One region of the Ruegeria sp. HKCCE3926 genome, then DNA from elsewhere that is predicted to be linked to it. Evidence: riboswitches for the same ligand, from Rfam matches in the RefSeq annotation. Region 1 holds a riboswitch; the other holds the start of a gene.
What was found. A riboswitch is a leader RNA that binds a small molecule or an ion and turns the genes downstream of it on or off. The one in region 1 is predicted to bind cobalamin.
Positions count from the first base shown of each region.

Region 1 (3,832 bases):
GGTCGGCGAGATTCTGGCCGACATCAACCACGAAAACCACCTGTACATCATTTCAACCTTCTATCGCGGTAAAACCTCGATGGTTCAGGTTTTGACAGCGGAAATTGCAGCGCCGTGTCGGCTGGCCATCGTCGGCCGCCGTTGGGAGGTCGAGAAGTTCGCCGAGAAATACGGGCTGACCGTTCTTCCGGACTTGGACATTTTCGTCGAAGAGTTCGCCCCAACCAATGCAGGCGTGGCCGAGGTGGTCATCACGCCTGACAGCAAGCTGATCGGCAAATGCCCCCGCGAGCTTTTGTTTCGCAAGACCTACGGGATGTCGCTGCTGGCCATTCACCGCGGCGAAGAGACGCTGAGCCATGTCGAGACCGAGGATCACGAATCCACACAGATCGGGCTCGAAAAGTTTCAGGCGGGCGACATGCTTGTGGCCCATACCAGATGGGACAACCTGATGCGGATCAAACGAGATCCGGATTTCGTCGTTGTGACGACAGACTTTCCTCAGGACGAGCTGAGGCCGCAAAAAGTCGGCTGGGCCCTGGCATTCTTCGCCATTTCGCTGTCGTTGATCCTGTTCACGGACGTCCGGCTTTCACTCTGTCTTCTTACCGGCGCGGTGGGCATGATGCTGACCCGTGTGCTCAGCGTGGACGAGGCGTACCGCGCGGTCGGATGGAACACCGTATTCCTGCTCGCCTGCCTCATACCTTTGGGACAAGCCGTGCAGAACACAGGCACGGCCGCGTGGATCGCCCAGCAGATCATGATAATTCTGGACGGCTGGCCGCTCTGGTCGCTGCAAACCGGCATCGCCATTCTGGCGACGGCCTTTTCTTTGGTCATGTCCAACGTGGGGGCCACGGTCCTGCTGGTGCCTCTGGCGGTATCGATTGCGGTGGCTGCGGGTGGAAACCCGGCCGTCTTTGCCCTGACGGTCGCCATATCGACCTCGAACAGCTTCATCATCCCAACCCATCAGGTAAACGCGTTGATCATGGGTCCGGCCGGATACAAGGTGATGGATTTCGTCCGCTCCGGCGGAATAATGACGGCGCTGTTTCTGGTCGTCTCGCTGCTCATGATCAACGTCATCTATTAGCGCAAGAGGATCCGGGGTGTTCGGTGGTCTTTCCCATCATCTTGACACGTTCAGTCAAGGCACCCGTTCACCATAGTCTACGCCCCTTGCTAACATACCGTTCGTCGCCCGGCCCATCTCGGGCTGGGTCCCGGTACGCCATGCCGCCCATCGACGCCCACAGGTCGCTTTCCATGCCTCTGCATCATTGTTGCGCGCGACTCGCTTGACAAGCAGGCCAGCGGTGCCGCATGTCCCTTTCGTTGGTGTCGGTGACAGCCGATGAAAAGGGAATGCGTCAACGGTCTTGCCGCCAAACGCAGCCGCCCCCGCGACCGTGAACGGAGAGGATGCCCAATGCCACTGGCCCAAAAGCCGGGAAGGCGGGACATCCGACAGAGGCCCGCCTTTGGCATCCGCAAGCCGGGAGACCTGCCAACAACCGAAGTTGAAACCGGGCGGGGTGTTCCGGTGTCGGGTCCATGACCATTCGTGGCCCGCATGAAACCCCGTCCCCCGCGAAGAGGATTTGGGGGGATGAGAGACATGACCGATACCGCACCAGTCGAGTTGCTGGTCTGTACCACCTGCCGTCGCGGCCTGCCTGTGGAAGATGACACGCAACGCCCGGGCGCTTTGTTACACAAGGCTCTGGAACAGGCGGACCTGCCCGACGGTGTCACCCTGAAAGCCGTTGAATGCCTGTCAAACTGTGATCAAGGCTGTTCGATCGTGTTGCGCGGGCCGGGCCGCTGGACCTTCGTGTATGAAAACCTGAACGAAACAGATCATGTCGACGTCATCGTCGACGGCGCGACCAAGTATCTGGCCACCGAAGATGGTTTGGTGAAATGGCGCGAACGCCCCGAACATTTTCGCAAGAACTGTGCCTCGCGCATTCCCCCCATTGGAGCCTGACATGTCGAACCTCGAAAAACTCCCCGTCACAGTGATCACCGGCTTTCTGGGCTCGGGCAAGACCACTTTGGTGCGTCACCTGATGCAGAACCCACAGGGCAAGCGCCTTGCTGTCGTGGTCAACGAGTTCGGCGATGTAGGCGTCGATGGCGACATCCTGAAATCCTGCGCCATTCCTGATTGCCCGGCGGAAAACATCATGGAACTGGCCAATGGCTGCATCTGTTGCACCGTGGCAGATGATTTCATTCCCACCATCGAGGCCCTGATGGCGTTGGAGCCACGCCCGGATCACATCCTGATCGAAACCAGCGGTCTGGCCCTGCCGAAACCGCTGCTCAAGGCATTCGACTGGCCTGACATCCGCTCGAAGATCACCGTCGACGGCGTGATCGCCCTGGCCGATGCCGAGGCCGTGGCCGCAGGCCGCTTCGCGCCCAATGTCGAAGCAGTGGATGCGCAGCGCATGGCCGATGACTCGATCGACCACGAAACGCCCCTGTCCGAGGTGTTCGAGGATCAGATCTCCTGCGCTGACATCATCCTGCTGACCAAGCCCGACCTCGCCGGCCCAGAAGGCGTGGCCAAAGCGCGCGAGATCATCGCCGCCGAGGCGCCGCGCCCCCTGCCCGTCGTCGAAGTGGCCGAAGGTGCCGTGGACGTGCGCGTTGTGCTGGGTCTGGAAGCCGCCGCCGAGGATGACATGGACGCCCGACCCTCGCATCACGACGGCCATCACGATCACGAGCATGACGATTTCGAAAGCATCATCGTCGAGCTGCCCGAGCAGACCGATCCGGCCCAACTGGTCGCCAATATCGAACGCCTGGCAAATGAACTGAACATCCTGCGCGTCAAAGGGTATGCCGCCGTTCAGGGCAAACCCATGCGCCTGCTGGTCCAGGCAGTGGGTGCCCGCGTGCGTCACCAGTATGACCGCCCGTGGGAACCCGGTGAAGAACGCCGTTCGCGTCTGGTCGTCATCGCCGAGCATGACGATATCAAAGAGGCGGAAATCCGCGAAATCCTCGTAGGTGTGCGTGAGGCCGCCGAGTAAGCCATGCACGTCGTCTTTCGTGAAAGCCACGGGCTCGAGGAAACCGAGACCCCAACCGATCTGGGCCAGAGCCCGGCGGACCTGATGGTGCTGTCCTTTTCGGACAGCGACCTAGGCGCTTTCGCGGCGGGCTGGCATCGTGGTGGCGGACCGGAAGGGCGAATGCCGACCCTGCGGCTGGCGAATTTGACGGCTCTGAAACACCCGCTGTCGGTCGATACCTATGTCGAACAGACGCTTCAAGGCGCCAAGGGCATTCTGATCCGTCTGATCGGCGGGGTGCCCTACTGGGCTTATGGGTTGCAGCAGGTTCTGGCGCTGGCGCAGGCCAAGGGCATCGCACTGGCGGTGCTGCCCGCCGACGGGCGCGCGGACACGCGGCTGGATGACTATTCCACCCTGCCGGTCTCGACCCTGCGGCGTCTGGCGCATCTGTGCGATACCGGCGGCGAGGTCGCGGCACAGGCCGCGCTGGCGCAGATGGCTTTGGCGGCGGGGCTTTATGCCGGTCCGGTGATGGGCGCCAAGACCTTGCCCGAATGTGGCGTGTGGTGTCCGGATCGCGGCGTAATCCCGGTGGAAACCGCATTCGAAGGCAAGACTAAACGAATCCTCGTCACCTTTTACCGCGCTTACCTGACCTCGGCAGACACCGCCCCGATCGCAGCCCTGATCCGCAGCCTGCGCGCCCGTGGATACGCGGCGGTGGGCCTGTTTGCCCCGTCTCTCAAGGCGCCTGTAGCCGCCGAATGGTTGCGGGAACAGGTTGTTGCGCT
Region 1 is NZ_JAEDOU010000001.1:1,579,045-1,582,876, forward strand. It holds gene I9184_RS07925 (SLC13 family permease) at 1-1,102, shown strand, start outside; cobalamin riboswitch at 1,329-1,536, shown strand; gene I9184_RS07930 (DUF1636 domain-containing protein) at 1,628-1,999, shown strand; gene cobW (cobalamin biosynthesis protein CobW) at 2,001-3,056, shown strand; gene cobN (cobaltochelatase subunit CobN) at 3,060-3,832, shown strand, end outside.

Region 2 (3,832 bases), on a different contig from region 1:
ATCGTCACGCGCGGCAGTGACGGGGCGCACGGTTACCTGGCGGATGGTTCCGAAGTTTCGGTTCCCGTGAAACCCGTTGAAGTGGTCGATACGATCGGCGCAGGTGACACGTTCAACGCCGGCGTTCTGACCGAGCTCAGCCGCGCAGGGCATCTGACCAAGTCAGGTCTGCGCGGATTGACGGTTGAAAGCCTGCAAGCAGCCATGGAACTGGGCGCTGACGTGGCGGCCGTGACCGTTTCCCGAGCCGGGGCAGAACCCCCCTGGGCGCACGAACTTTGATCTGTGGGACGGCATGATGAAACGATCCGAAATCAACCGTATCAAGACCCGGGCACAGGCGTTCATTCAGTCCTTCGGTGCCGTGTTGCCACCCTTTGCGGATTGGTCGCCCGAGAAAATGCGCAGCCCTCTGGCCGAAACGATCCGCAGCCGCGGGCTGGGATGGGACATTACCGATTACGCCCAGGGCCGTTTTGATGAACTTGGACTGTTTCTATTCACTTTGCGCAATGGTGAGGCGAAGGATCTGAAATCCGGGCGCGGGATGCTCTATGCGGAAAAACTGTTGATCTCGAGAGAAAATCAGCTTTCTCCGATGCACCGGCATATCATCAAGGCAGAAGACATCATCAACCGGGGCGGCGGCGATCTCGTTCTGGAAATCCATGCGTCAGATCCAAACGGTGGCGTCGACCGCGACAACCCGGTGACGGTCCCAAGCGATGCCTGCCCTGTAACCTTGCAACCCGAAGAGCACTTGCGGCTGAAGCCGGGGCAAAGCGTAACTCTGATGCCCGGCATCTGGCACGCTTTCTGGGCCGAGCGCGGCGATTGCCTTATTGGCGAGGTATCGACCGTGAATGACGACCGTACGGACAATGTGTTTGAAAAGCCAATCCCACGGTTTTCAAAGGTTGAGGAAGATACCGAACCGGATTTTCTTCTTGTATCAGACTATTGACACCGTTCGGTCCGGGCTGGCGCACCAGGATCGCTGGCTCAACCGTTGCAATTCCGTCCACCACCCTTTCGCCTGCCGCTTGACAAGTCAGGCGTAGCCGGACTAGCTGAGCGGGATGGTTCCGTAAGGGATGAAAATGGGAACACGGTGCGGCGCTGGAATGTGCCAAGTCCGTGACTGCCCCCGCAACTGTAAGCGGTGAGCGACGCCACTTCACCACTGACCCAAAAGGGTTGGGAAGGTCGGCCAAGCAACGACCCGCAAGTCAGGAGACCTGCCATCACACTATGAACCAACCCGAGGCGGGGCGTCTCGGAAGGAGGCTTGATGGCGCGTTTGCGTAATATCCGGGTATGTGCCCTCTGTCTGCATCTGGCAAACGACGGAGAAGGCAATGACCTGCTATTCTGATCACTACGTTCTGATCTGTTCAACATGTCAGGGGACGATGTCTGCCGAAGCCGCGCAAGACGCGCTGGATGCCCGGTTGCCTGACGGTTTTGAAACCCGAATGGTGGCCTGCATGGCAGGTTGTGAACGGGCCATGACCGTCGGATTTCAGGCCCCGGGCAAAGCGCAGTACCTGTTTGGCGATATCACGACATCCCGCGATCTGTCTGCCTTGGTCGAATTTGCGATCCAGTTCGGCGACAGCGACGACGGCTGGACCAGTGCCTCGGACCGCCCCCCTGCCCTTTTCGCAAAGACCTTATCGCGAATTCCCGCGTTGCCTTTCGGGGGGTCATCATGAGTTTTCTGATTGCAGAGAATTTGGAATACTACGCGCTCAATGGCGACATCCTGTTGCAGGATGTGTCCTTTCGTCTGGAAGAAGGATCAATTCTGGCAATCGCCGGGCCGAACGGCGCCGGCAAAACCACTCTGCTGAAACTGCTGTGCGGGATTGAACGGATTGCGTTGGGCGATGTTTGGATAGAAGGACAAAGCCTTCGGACCCTGTCCGCCCGCCAACGTGCCCGCTCCATTGCTGTGGTCGGGCAGCAGGAAATGCCCGACGGGCGGATGCGCCTGCAAGACTACGTTGCGCTGGGGCAAATCCCGATTCAGGGCGAACGTTCGGTGACTCAGCACAGGGCTGATCTTGAACGGGTGCTGACGACGACCGAGCTGTTGCATTTTGCCAACAAAACGATGGGTCAACTGTCCGGCGGAGAACGTCAGCGCGCGCACATCGCGCGCGCGCTGGCCCAGAACCCGTCCTTGCTGTTTCTGGACGAGCCAACCAACCATCTGGACCCCGATGCCAAGGGGCACATGCTGTCTCTGGTCGCTGATCTGGGGGTAACGGTCGTCATGATCGTCCATGATCTGGTCATGATCCCGGAATTCGCCACCCATGTGGCGTTGATGAAAGCCACGCGCCTGACGGGGTTCGGGCCTGTTGGCGAAGTTCTGACCCCAGACCGGGTAAGTGAGACATTCGGCGTGGATTATCTGTGCTTTCAGCACGAAGGCCGCATGATCCCCGCACTGGACATCCGAAAACGGAAATTGTCATAATAACAGGAGCTTACATATGATGCAGAAACTCTGGCCGGTGGTTGTCTTCGCTGGCTTCGCAGGTGGCGTGGCAGCGGAAGCCGTCACCGTGGACAATTGCGGCGAACCGCTGGTTTTTGACTCGGCGCCGGAACGTCTGGTCGTGCATGATATGAACATGGCGGATATGGCCTTTGCACTCGGCCTTCAGGACAAGATCGTGGGACTTACCGGGATTTCGGGCTGGTACAAAACCAGCCCTGACTTTGATGCTCAGCGCGGCGACATCCCAGAGCTTGCCCCCAAGTACCCGACGATTGAAAACCTTGTGGCCGTCGAACCTGATCTGTTTTTTGCCGGTTGGTACTATGGCATGAAACCCGGCGGAGATGTCACGCCCGACACGCTGGAACCCTTTGGTATCAAGACCATGATCCTGACCGAAAGCTGCGTGCATCTGGACGAGGATCGCCCCGAATCCAGCATGAACCTGTTGTTTGATGACGTTCTGCGCCTGGGCAAGGTCATGCAGGTCGAAGACAAGGCCGAGGCGCTGGTTGCCGGCTGGAAGGACAAGTTGTCCGCCATTCAAGCAAAAACAGCCGATCTGGAAAAGCCGCGGGTATTCCTGTTGGACGGACCGGCCGATGCTCCGTTTACCGCCGGCAAGTTCGCCATTCCCGATGCGATGATCGCAGCCGCTGGCGGTGAGAACGCAACTCATGATCTGGATACCAGCTGGGGCCGCACGTCGTGGGAAGCTGTGGCAGCGGCTAACCCGGAATTTCTGGTGCTGCTCGACTATCAGTCCGGCAACGGCGCAGAGGACACTTTCCAGTTCCTCAAGGATCACCCGGTGATGTCACAAACGGACGCGGTAAAGAACGAGCGCTGGATTGGCCTGCGTTACGAAGAGCTGACTCCCGGCCCGGCAAATATCGAGGCGATCGAGAAGATGGCACAGGCGATGCACCCGGAGACCAACTGATATGGTCCAATTGGGCCGTTTGATAGTGCTGGGGGCGGTTGTTCTGACCGCCCTTTTGCTGTTGTCGATCGTCTATGGGACCACCCCAATCCCCGTGCGCGAAGTCTTTTCGGCCATCGGCCTCGGAACCGGTATGGTGGAAGGAGACATGTCGCCCTTGCACCGGATCGTCTTCGACCTTCGCCTGCCCCGCGCCCTGTTTGCCGCCGTGATTGGTGCGGGGCTGGGCGTCGTTGGTGTCGTTCTGCAAACAACGACGCGAAACGATCTGGCAGATCCGTTTCTGTTCGGTCTGTCCTCGGGTGCTGCTGCCGGCGCCGTTCTGGTGATCACCGTCACAGGGGATGTCCTGGGAATCTGGACGTTGCCGCTGGCAGCAT
Region 2 is NZ_JAEDOU010000002.1:142,170-146,001, reverse strand. It holds gene I9184_RS08905 (carbohydrate kinase) at 1-282, shown strand, start outside; gene I9184_RS08900 (D-lyxose/D-mannose family sugar isomerase) at 299-964, shown strand; cobalamin riboswitch at 1,064-1,261, shown strand; gene I9184_RS08895 (DUF1636 domain-containing protein) at 1,359-1,715, shown strand; gene I9184_RS08890 (ABC transporter ATP-binding protein) at 1,712-2,485, shown strand; gene I9184_RS08885 (ABC transporter substrate-binding protein) at 2,502-3,452, shown strand; gene I9184_RS08880 (iron ABC transporter permease) at 3,454-3,832, shown strand, end outside.
Region 2: another riboswitch for cobalamin. It lies ahead of I9184_RS08895 (DUF1636 domain-containing protein); the one in region 1 lies ahead of I9184_RS07930 (DUF1636 domain-containing protein).